Regions from separate parts of the Marmoricola sp. RAF53 genome, predicted to be linked through region 2. Evidence: predicted binding sites of a transcription regulator. Region 2 holds the regulator's gene; the other holds the start of a gene.
The links. Region 2 encodes HrcA, which represses chaperone genes, less so after heat shock. Its sites were predicted from a motif close to TTGGCACTCGNNNNNNNCGAGTGCCAA; they were not measured.
Positions count from the first base shown of each region.

Region 1: the regulator HrcA is predicted to act here: its motif matches at 1,782-1,808, upstream of groES (co-chaperone GroES).

Region 1 is NZ_JBFRDX010000005.1:145,744-149,146, reverse strand. It holds gene AB4Y76_RS06155 (glycoside hydrolase family 16 protein) at 1-555, shown strand, start outside; gene AB4Y76_RS06150 (class I SAM-dependent methyltransferase) at 572-1,729, opposite strand; gene groES (co-chaperone GroES) at 1,943-2,239, shown strand; gene groL (chaperonin GroEL) at 2,312-3,403, shown strand, end outside.
Region 2 is NZ_JBFRDX010000008.1:143,508-146,910, forward strand. It holds gene AB4Y76_RS09870 (MBL fold metallo-hydrolase) at 1-612, opposite strand, end outside; gene hrcA (heat-inducible transcriptional repressor HrcA) at 731-1,753, shown strand; gene dnaJ (molecular chaperone DnaJ) at 1,765-2,925, shown strand; gene AB4Y76_RS09885 (16S rRNA (uracil(1498)-N(3))-methyltransferase) at 2,922-3,403, shown strand, end outside.

The DNA of each region.
Region 1 (3,403 bases), on a different contig from region 2:
GTGCTGTGCGGCGCGAGCAACCCGACCCTGGCCCAGTACGGCTCCGGGATGGTCTCCAGCTACCACATGTTCTCCCAGCAGTACGGCCGCTGGGAGGCGCGGATCAAGAACACCGCCACCACCGCGCCCGGCCTGCAGGAGTCGTTCTGGCTCTGGCCCGACGACCGGGTCGCGCCCACCACCGACCCGGCGTACTGGCCCTGGGCCGGCGAGATCGACATCTCCGAGACCTACTCGCAGTACCCGACGCTCTCGGTGCCGTTCCTGCACTACGCCGCCGACGCCGCCGGCAACCTGGTCGGCACCAACACCGCCTGGAACTGCACCGCCAACCGCGGGGTCTGGAACACCTACCGGCTCGAGTGGTCGGCCAAGCGCCTGGAGATCTTCGTCAACGGCAAGAGCTGCCTGGTCAACACCTCCGGGGACCCGGCCTTCCAGAAGCCCTACATCGCGGCCTTCACGGCGGCGCTCGGCGTCAACGGCAACACCTACACCGGCAAGGCGCCGGTCCCGGCCACGCTGAGCGTCGACTACCTCCGCGTCTGGAAGTAGGTCCCGGAGGCCGGGATCAGAACGGCTGGACCAGCAGGCAGGTGCCCTGGCCGGCGACCCGGGTGAGCACGATCGTGCCCTCGGCGTCACCGGTCGGCGCCAGTCGCTTGCGGAGCTCCTCGGGCACCACGTCGACGCCGCGCTTCTTGATGGTCAGCCGGCCGATGCCGCGCTCGCGCAGGGCGGCGCGCAGCTGCTTCTCCCGGTAGGGCAGCTCCTCGACGACCCGGTAGGACCGCGCGAACGGCGTCCGGAAGGCGTCGTCGGCGGTGACGTAGGCGATGTGCGGGTCGACCAGCCCGCCGCCGACGCCGGCGGCGACCGCGGTCACCAGCCCGGCCCGGATCACCGCGCCGTCCGGCTCGTAGAGGTAGTCGCCGACCGCGCGCACCTCCGCCCCGGGGTCGTCCTCCTCGGTCAGGGTGGCCAGGCCGCCGCTGCCGATGACCGTCGCCCGGCGTGCGACCGTGGCCAGCGCACCGGACCAGAGCGCGGCCTCCTTCACCTCGCCGTGGTCGCTGACCCACTCGGCCTCCACACCCGCGGGCACCAGGGCGTGCGGGATGCCTGGAGCGACCTTCACGCAGGAGGTGCGCCGGAGCAGGTCCTCGACGAACGGCCACGGCGGGGTCCAGTCGTCCACGACGAAGCTGCGGCCGCGCGCCGAGCGCCGTGCCGGGTCGGCGAAGGCGACGTCGAAGGGGGAGTGGTCGACCGTCGTGGCGTCCGCGACCGCGACCGCACCGCCGAGGTCCAGGGCTGCCAGGTTGGCCCGGGCCACCTCGACCCGGAGCGGGTCGAGGTCGACGCCGGCCGCGGTGATCCCGGCGCGGGCCGCGGCGACGAGGTCGCCGCCGATGCCGCAGCCGAGGTCGATGACCGAGGAGGTCCCGGCGGCCACGAGCCGGGCGGCGCGGTGCTCGGCCACCGGCTGCCGGGTCGCCTGCTCGAGCCCGTCGGGGGTGAAGTACATCCGGGCGGCCAGGTCGCCGAACTTGTCGGCGGCCCGCTCGCGCAGGCGGGCCTGGGTCAGTGCCGCGGCCACCTGCTCCGCGGTCCCGTGCCGGCGCAGCGACGCGCTGGCACGCAGCGGATCGGCGGGCGCGTCGGCGGCGCGGGCCAACAGCCGCTGGCCTTCGGGGGTGAGCAGCCACCGGAACGCGTCGAGGTCCACGGAGCCATCATCGCGGGTCGGGGTGGCGCCGACGGCACGGTGGGGGCCGCCGTTGGCACTCGATCGGGTCGAGTGCTAAGTTCGGTGCTGGCACTCTCCCCGTGAGTCTGCCAGCGCCTGCGTCCGAGGTACGACCCCCGCGACGGCGTGCCGACACCGCAGGCGGCAAACGTGAACCACCACCAACGAAGCGTGAAAGTGGAGGTCGACATCGTGTCGGTCAACATCAAGCCCCTCGAGGACCGGATCCTCGTGCAGCCGCTCGACGCCGAGCAGACCACGGCCTCTGGCCTGGTCATCCCGGACACCGCCAAGGAGAAGCCCCAGGAGGGCCTCGTCGTGGCGACCGGCCCGGGTCGGTTCAACGAGGACGGCGACGAGCGCATCCCGATGGACGTCGCCGTCGGCGACAAGGTCATCTACAGCAAGTACGGCGGCACCGAGGTCAAGTACGCCGGTTCGGAGTACCTGATCCTCTCCGCGCGCGACGTCCTCGCCGTCATTTCCTGAACCATCAGGTCGTGTGCCTGAGGACGCGCCACCGCGCGTTCTCAGGCACACAACTGCTTTCTAGGAGAAACAGTGCCCAAGATTCTTGAGTTCGACGAGAACGCGCGACGCGCTCTCGAGCGGGGCGTCGACGCCCTCGCCAACACCGTCAAGGTGACCCTCGGCCCCAAGGGCCGCTACGTCGTCCTCGACAAGAAGTGGGGCGCCCCCACGATCACCAACGACGGCGTCACCGTCGCTCGCGAGGTCGAGCTCGACGACCCGTTCGAGAACCTCGGCGCCCAGCTGACCAAGGAGGTCGCCACCAAGACGAACGACGTCGCCGGTGACGGCACCACCACCGCGACCGTGCTGGCCCAGGCGATGGTCCACGAGGGTCTGCGCGCGGTCGCGGCCGGCGTGAACCCGATGGGTCTCAAGCGCGGCATGGACGCCGCCGCCGCGGCGCTGTCCGACGCGCTGTCCGACGCGGCCCGCGAGGTCGACTCGGTCGAGGAGATGGCCGCGGTCGCGACCGTGTCCAGCCGCGACGAGGAGATCGGCGCGCTGCTCGCGCAGGCCTTCGACAAGGTCGGCAAGGACGGTGTCATCACCGTCGAGGAGTCCAACACCATGGGCACCGAGCTCGACTTCACCGAGGGCATGCAGTTCGACAAGGGCTACCTGTCGCCGTACTTCGTGACCGACCCGGAGTCGATGGAGGCCGTCCTCGACGACCCGTACATCCTGCTGCACCAGGGCAAGATCTCGGCGATCGCCGAGCTGCTCCCGCTGCTGGAGAAGGTCATCCAGGCCGGGAAGCCGCTGTTCATCCTGGCCGAGGACATCGAGGGCGAGGCCCTGTCCACCCTGGTCGTGAACAAGATCCGCGGCACGTTCAACGCCGTCGCGGTGAAGTCGCCGGCCTTCGGTGACCGCCGCAAGGCGATGATGCAGGACATCGCGGTCCTCACCGGCGCGCAGGTCGTCGCCCCCGAGGTCGGTCTCAAGCTCGACCAGGTCGGCCTCGACGTGCTCGGCACCGCCCGCCGCGTCGTGGTGACCAAGGACAACACCACGATCGTCGAGGGCGCCGGTGACGCCGCCGAGGTCGCCGGTCGGGTCAACCAGATCAAGGCCGAGATCGACGCCAGCGACTCCGACTGGGACCGCGAGAAGCTGCAG
Region 2 (3,403 bases):
GGTGAGGGTGAGCGCAAGGTCCAGGCTGGTCGGCCACTCCATCGGGAAGCAGTCCGCGCCGAACCCGGGGACGGCGGTGCGCTGCGCCGACTCCTCGACCAGGTCTCCGGCCAGCAGCACGTCCGCATCGGGGACCCGCACCACCAGGTCGCCGGCCGTGTGCCCGCGGCCCGGGTGGATCAGCTCCAGCACCCGGTCGCCCAGGTCGAGGGTGAGCGCGGAGGAGAACGTCCGCGTCGGGACAGCGAGCTCGGTCGCGGTCCAGTCGTCGAACCGGGGGTCGGTCTCGGCGGCGGCCTCGGCGCGGATGGTCGCCGAGTGCTCGGGCAGCGCGGCGGCGGCCTCCTCGTGCGCGACCAGCTCCGCGCCCTCGGCCGCGAGCACGGCGTTGCCGAAGGTGTGGTCGAAGTGCACGTGCGTGTTGACCGCGGCGATCACCTGCCCCGTCGAGAGCCGCCGCAGGTCGGCCAGGGTGGCCCGGGCGGCGGCGGAGGAGGCGTTCGTGTCGACGACGACGAGCCCGCGCTCGCCGCCGACCACGGTCACGTTCACGTCGAACCAGTCGTAGCGGGCGACCCAGACGCGGTCGCCGACCTCGGTGAAGTCGGTCACGACGCACACCCTAGGACGCACCCGGGCACGACCCGGCGCCTAGTAGACTTGGCACTCCGCACGGACGAGTGCCAATACCGCCGATCCCGCCCGTGCCCGAGGTCCGGAAGGAGTCGCCGTGGTCGAGGACCGCAAGCTCGCAGTCCTGCGCGCGATCGTCGAGGACTACGTGGCGACCCAGGAGCCCGTCGGCAGCAAGACCTTGGTCGAGCGGCACCGCCTCGGCGTCTCCCCGGCGACCGTGCGCAACGACATGGCCGCCCTCGAGGACGAGGGCCTGATCGCCCAGCCGCACACCAGCGCCGGCCGGATCCCGACCGACAAGGGCTACCGGTTCTTCGTCGACCGGCTCACCACCCTCAAGGCGATGTCGCCGGCCGAGCGTCGGGCCATCGCCGGGTTCCTCGAAGGCGCCCACGACATCGACGACGTCGTCCAGCGCAGCGTCCGGCTGCTCGCCCAGCTGACCCAGCAGGTCGCGATCGTGCAGTACCCGTCGCTGTCGCGCTCCACGGTCCGGCACGTCGAGCTGGTCGCGCTGAGCAGCGCCCGCGTCCTCGCCGTGCTCATCATGTCGACCGGCCGGGTCGAGCAGCGGGTCATCGAGGTGCCGGTCGAGCTGACCGACGAGATCCTCGCCGACCTGCGGATGCGGGTGAACGGCTCGGCCGCCGGCCAGCGGATCTCCGACGCGGCCGCCGCGCTCGGGGCGCTGCCCGAGAACGTCGTGCCCGAGTCGCGGCGTACGTACACCGCGGTCGTCGCCGCCCTGGTCGAGGCGATGTCCGACCACCGCTCCGACGAGCGGGTCGTCGTCGGCGGCACCGCCAACCTCGCCCGGTTCGGCGACAGCTTCGACCAGACCATCAAGCCGCTGCTCGAGGCGCTGGAGGAGCACGTCGTGCTGCTCAAGCTCCTCGGCGAGGCCAGCTCGACGAGCCAGATCACCGTCCGCATCGGCCACGAAGGCCCCTACGACCAGCTCGCGACCACCTCGGTCGTGTCCACCGGCTACGGCGCGTCCGACGAGAGCCTCGCCGCTCTCGGCATCGTCGGCCCGACCCGGATGGACTATCCCGGGTCGATGGCCGCCGTCCGCGCGGTCGCCCGTTACGTGTCCTCCTACCTCGAAGAAGCCTGAGAAAGATCGCCGTGACCTCCGATCCCTACGCCACCCTGGGCGTCGACCGCGACGCCGACGCCGACACCCTCAAGAAGGCCTACCGGCGCCTCGCCCGCCAGTACCACCCGGACGTGAACTCCGACCCGGGTGCGCCGGAGAAGTTCAAGGAGGTCTCCGCGGCCTACGAGATCCTCTCCGACCCGGAGAAGCGCCGGGTCTACGACCTCGGCGGCGACCCGTTCAGCGCCAGCGGCGGCTTCGGCCAGGGGGCCGGGTTCTCCTTCACCGACATCATGGACGCCTTCTTCGGCGGCCAGCAGACCGGCGGCCGGGGCCCGCGCCCGCGCCAGCGCCGCGGCCAGGACGCCCTGGTCCGGCTCGACCTGGAGCTGGCCGAGGCGGCGTTCGGCACCACCCGCGAGCTCAAGGTCGACACCGCCGTGCTCTGCACCACCTGCCACGGCTCCGGCGCCGCCGAGGGCACCCGCCCGGTGACCTGCGAGACCTGCCACGGTCGCGGTGAGGTCCAGCACGTGCAGCGGTCCTTCCTCGGCGAGATCCGGACGCTGCGCCCGTGCGCCGCCTGCCGCGGCTACGGCGAGATCATCCCGGACCCGTGCCGTGAGTGTGCCGGCGACGGACGGGTCCGCTCGCGCCGCGCCCTGCACGTGAAGATCCCGCCGGGCGTCGACACCGGGACCCGGGTCCAGCTCAGCGGCGAGGGCGAGGTCGGCCCCGGCGGCGGCCAGCCCGGCGACCTGTACGTCGAGGTGCACGTCGCCCCGCACCGGATCTTCCACCGCGAGGGCCTGAACCTGCGCTGCACCGTGACGGTCCCGATGACCGCGGCCGCGCTGGGCACCGCGATCGAGCTCCCGCTGCTCGAGGCCGACCTGGACACCGAGGAGATCGAGGTCACCACGTCGCTCACCCTCGACGTGAAGCCGGGCACCCAGTCGGGCACCGAGCAGGTGCTCCGCGGCCGCGGCGTCCCGAGCCTGCGCGGCCAGGGCCGCGGCGACATCGTGGTCACCATCGACGTCGAGACCCCGAACAGGCTCGACGACCGCCAGGAGGCGCTGCTGCGCGAGCTCGCGCAGCTGCGCAACGAGGAAGCCCCCGACGGTCGGATCCAGAACACCGACCACAAGGGCATGTTCGGCCGCATCCGGGACGCGTTCAAGCAGTGAGTCTCCCGGTCTTCGTCACCGAGGGGGTGCGCGGTGCCCGGACCGGGGACCGGGTCCTGCTCGACGGCGACGAGGGCCGGCACGCGGCGACCGTGAAGCGGATCCGGGTCGGCGAGCAGGTCGTCCTCACCGACGGCGACGGCACCCGGCTGACCGGGTCGGTCGTCGAGGCGACCAAGAGCACCCTCGTCGTGGAGGCCGCAGAGGTCGAGGTCGTGCCCGCGGCCACGCCTCACGTCACCGTGGTCCAGGCGATCCCCAAGGGCGACCGCGGCGAGCTCGCGGTCGAGGTGCTGACCGAGATCGACGTCGACACGATCGTGCCCTGGGCCGCCTCCCGCTCGGTCGCCGTCTGGCGCGGCGAGCGTGCGGCGAAGTCGCTGGCGAAGTGGCGCTCGGCGGCGCAGGCGGCCGCGAAGCAGGCGCGCCGGGCCCGGTTCCCGGAGGTGACGACGATGGCGACCACCGCAGAGGTCGC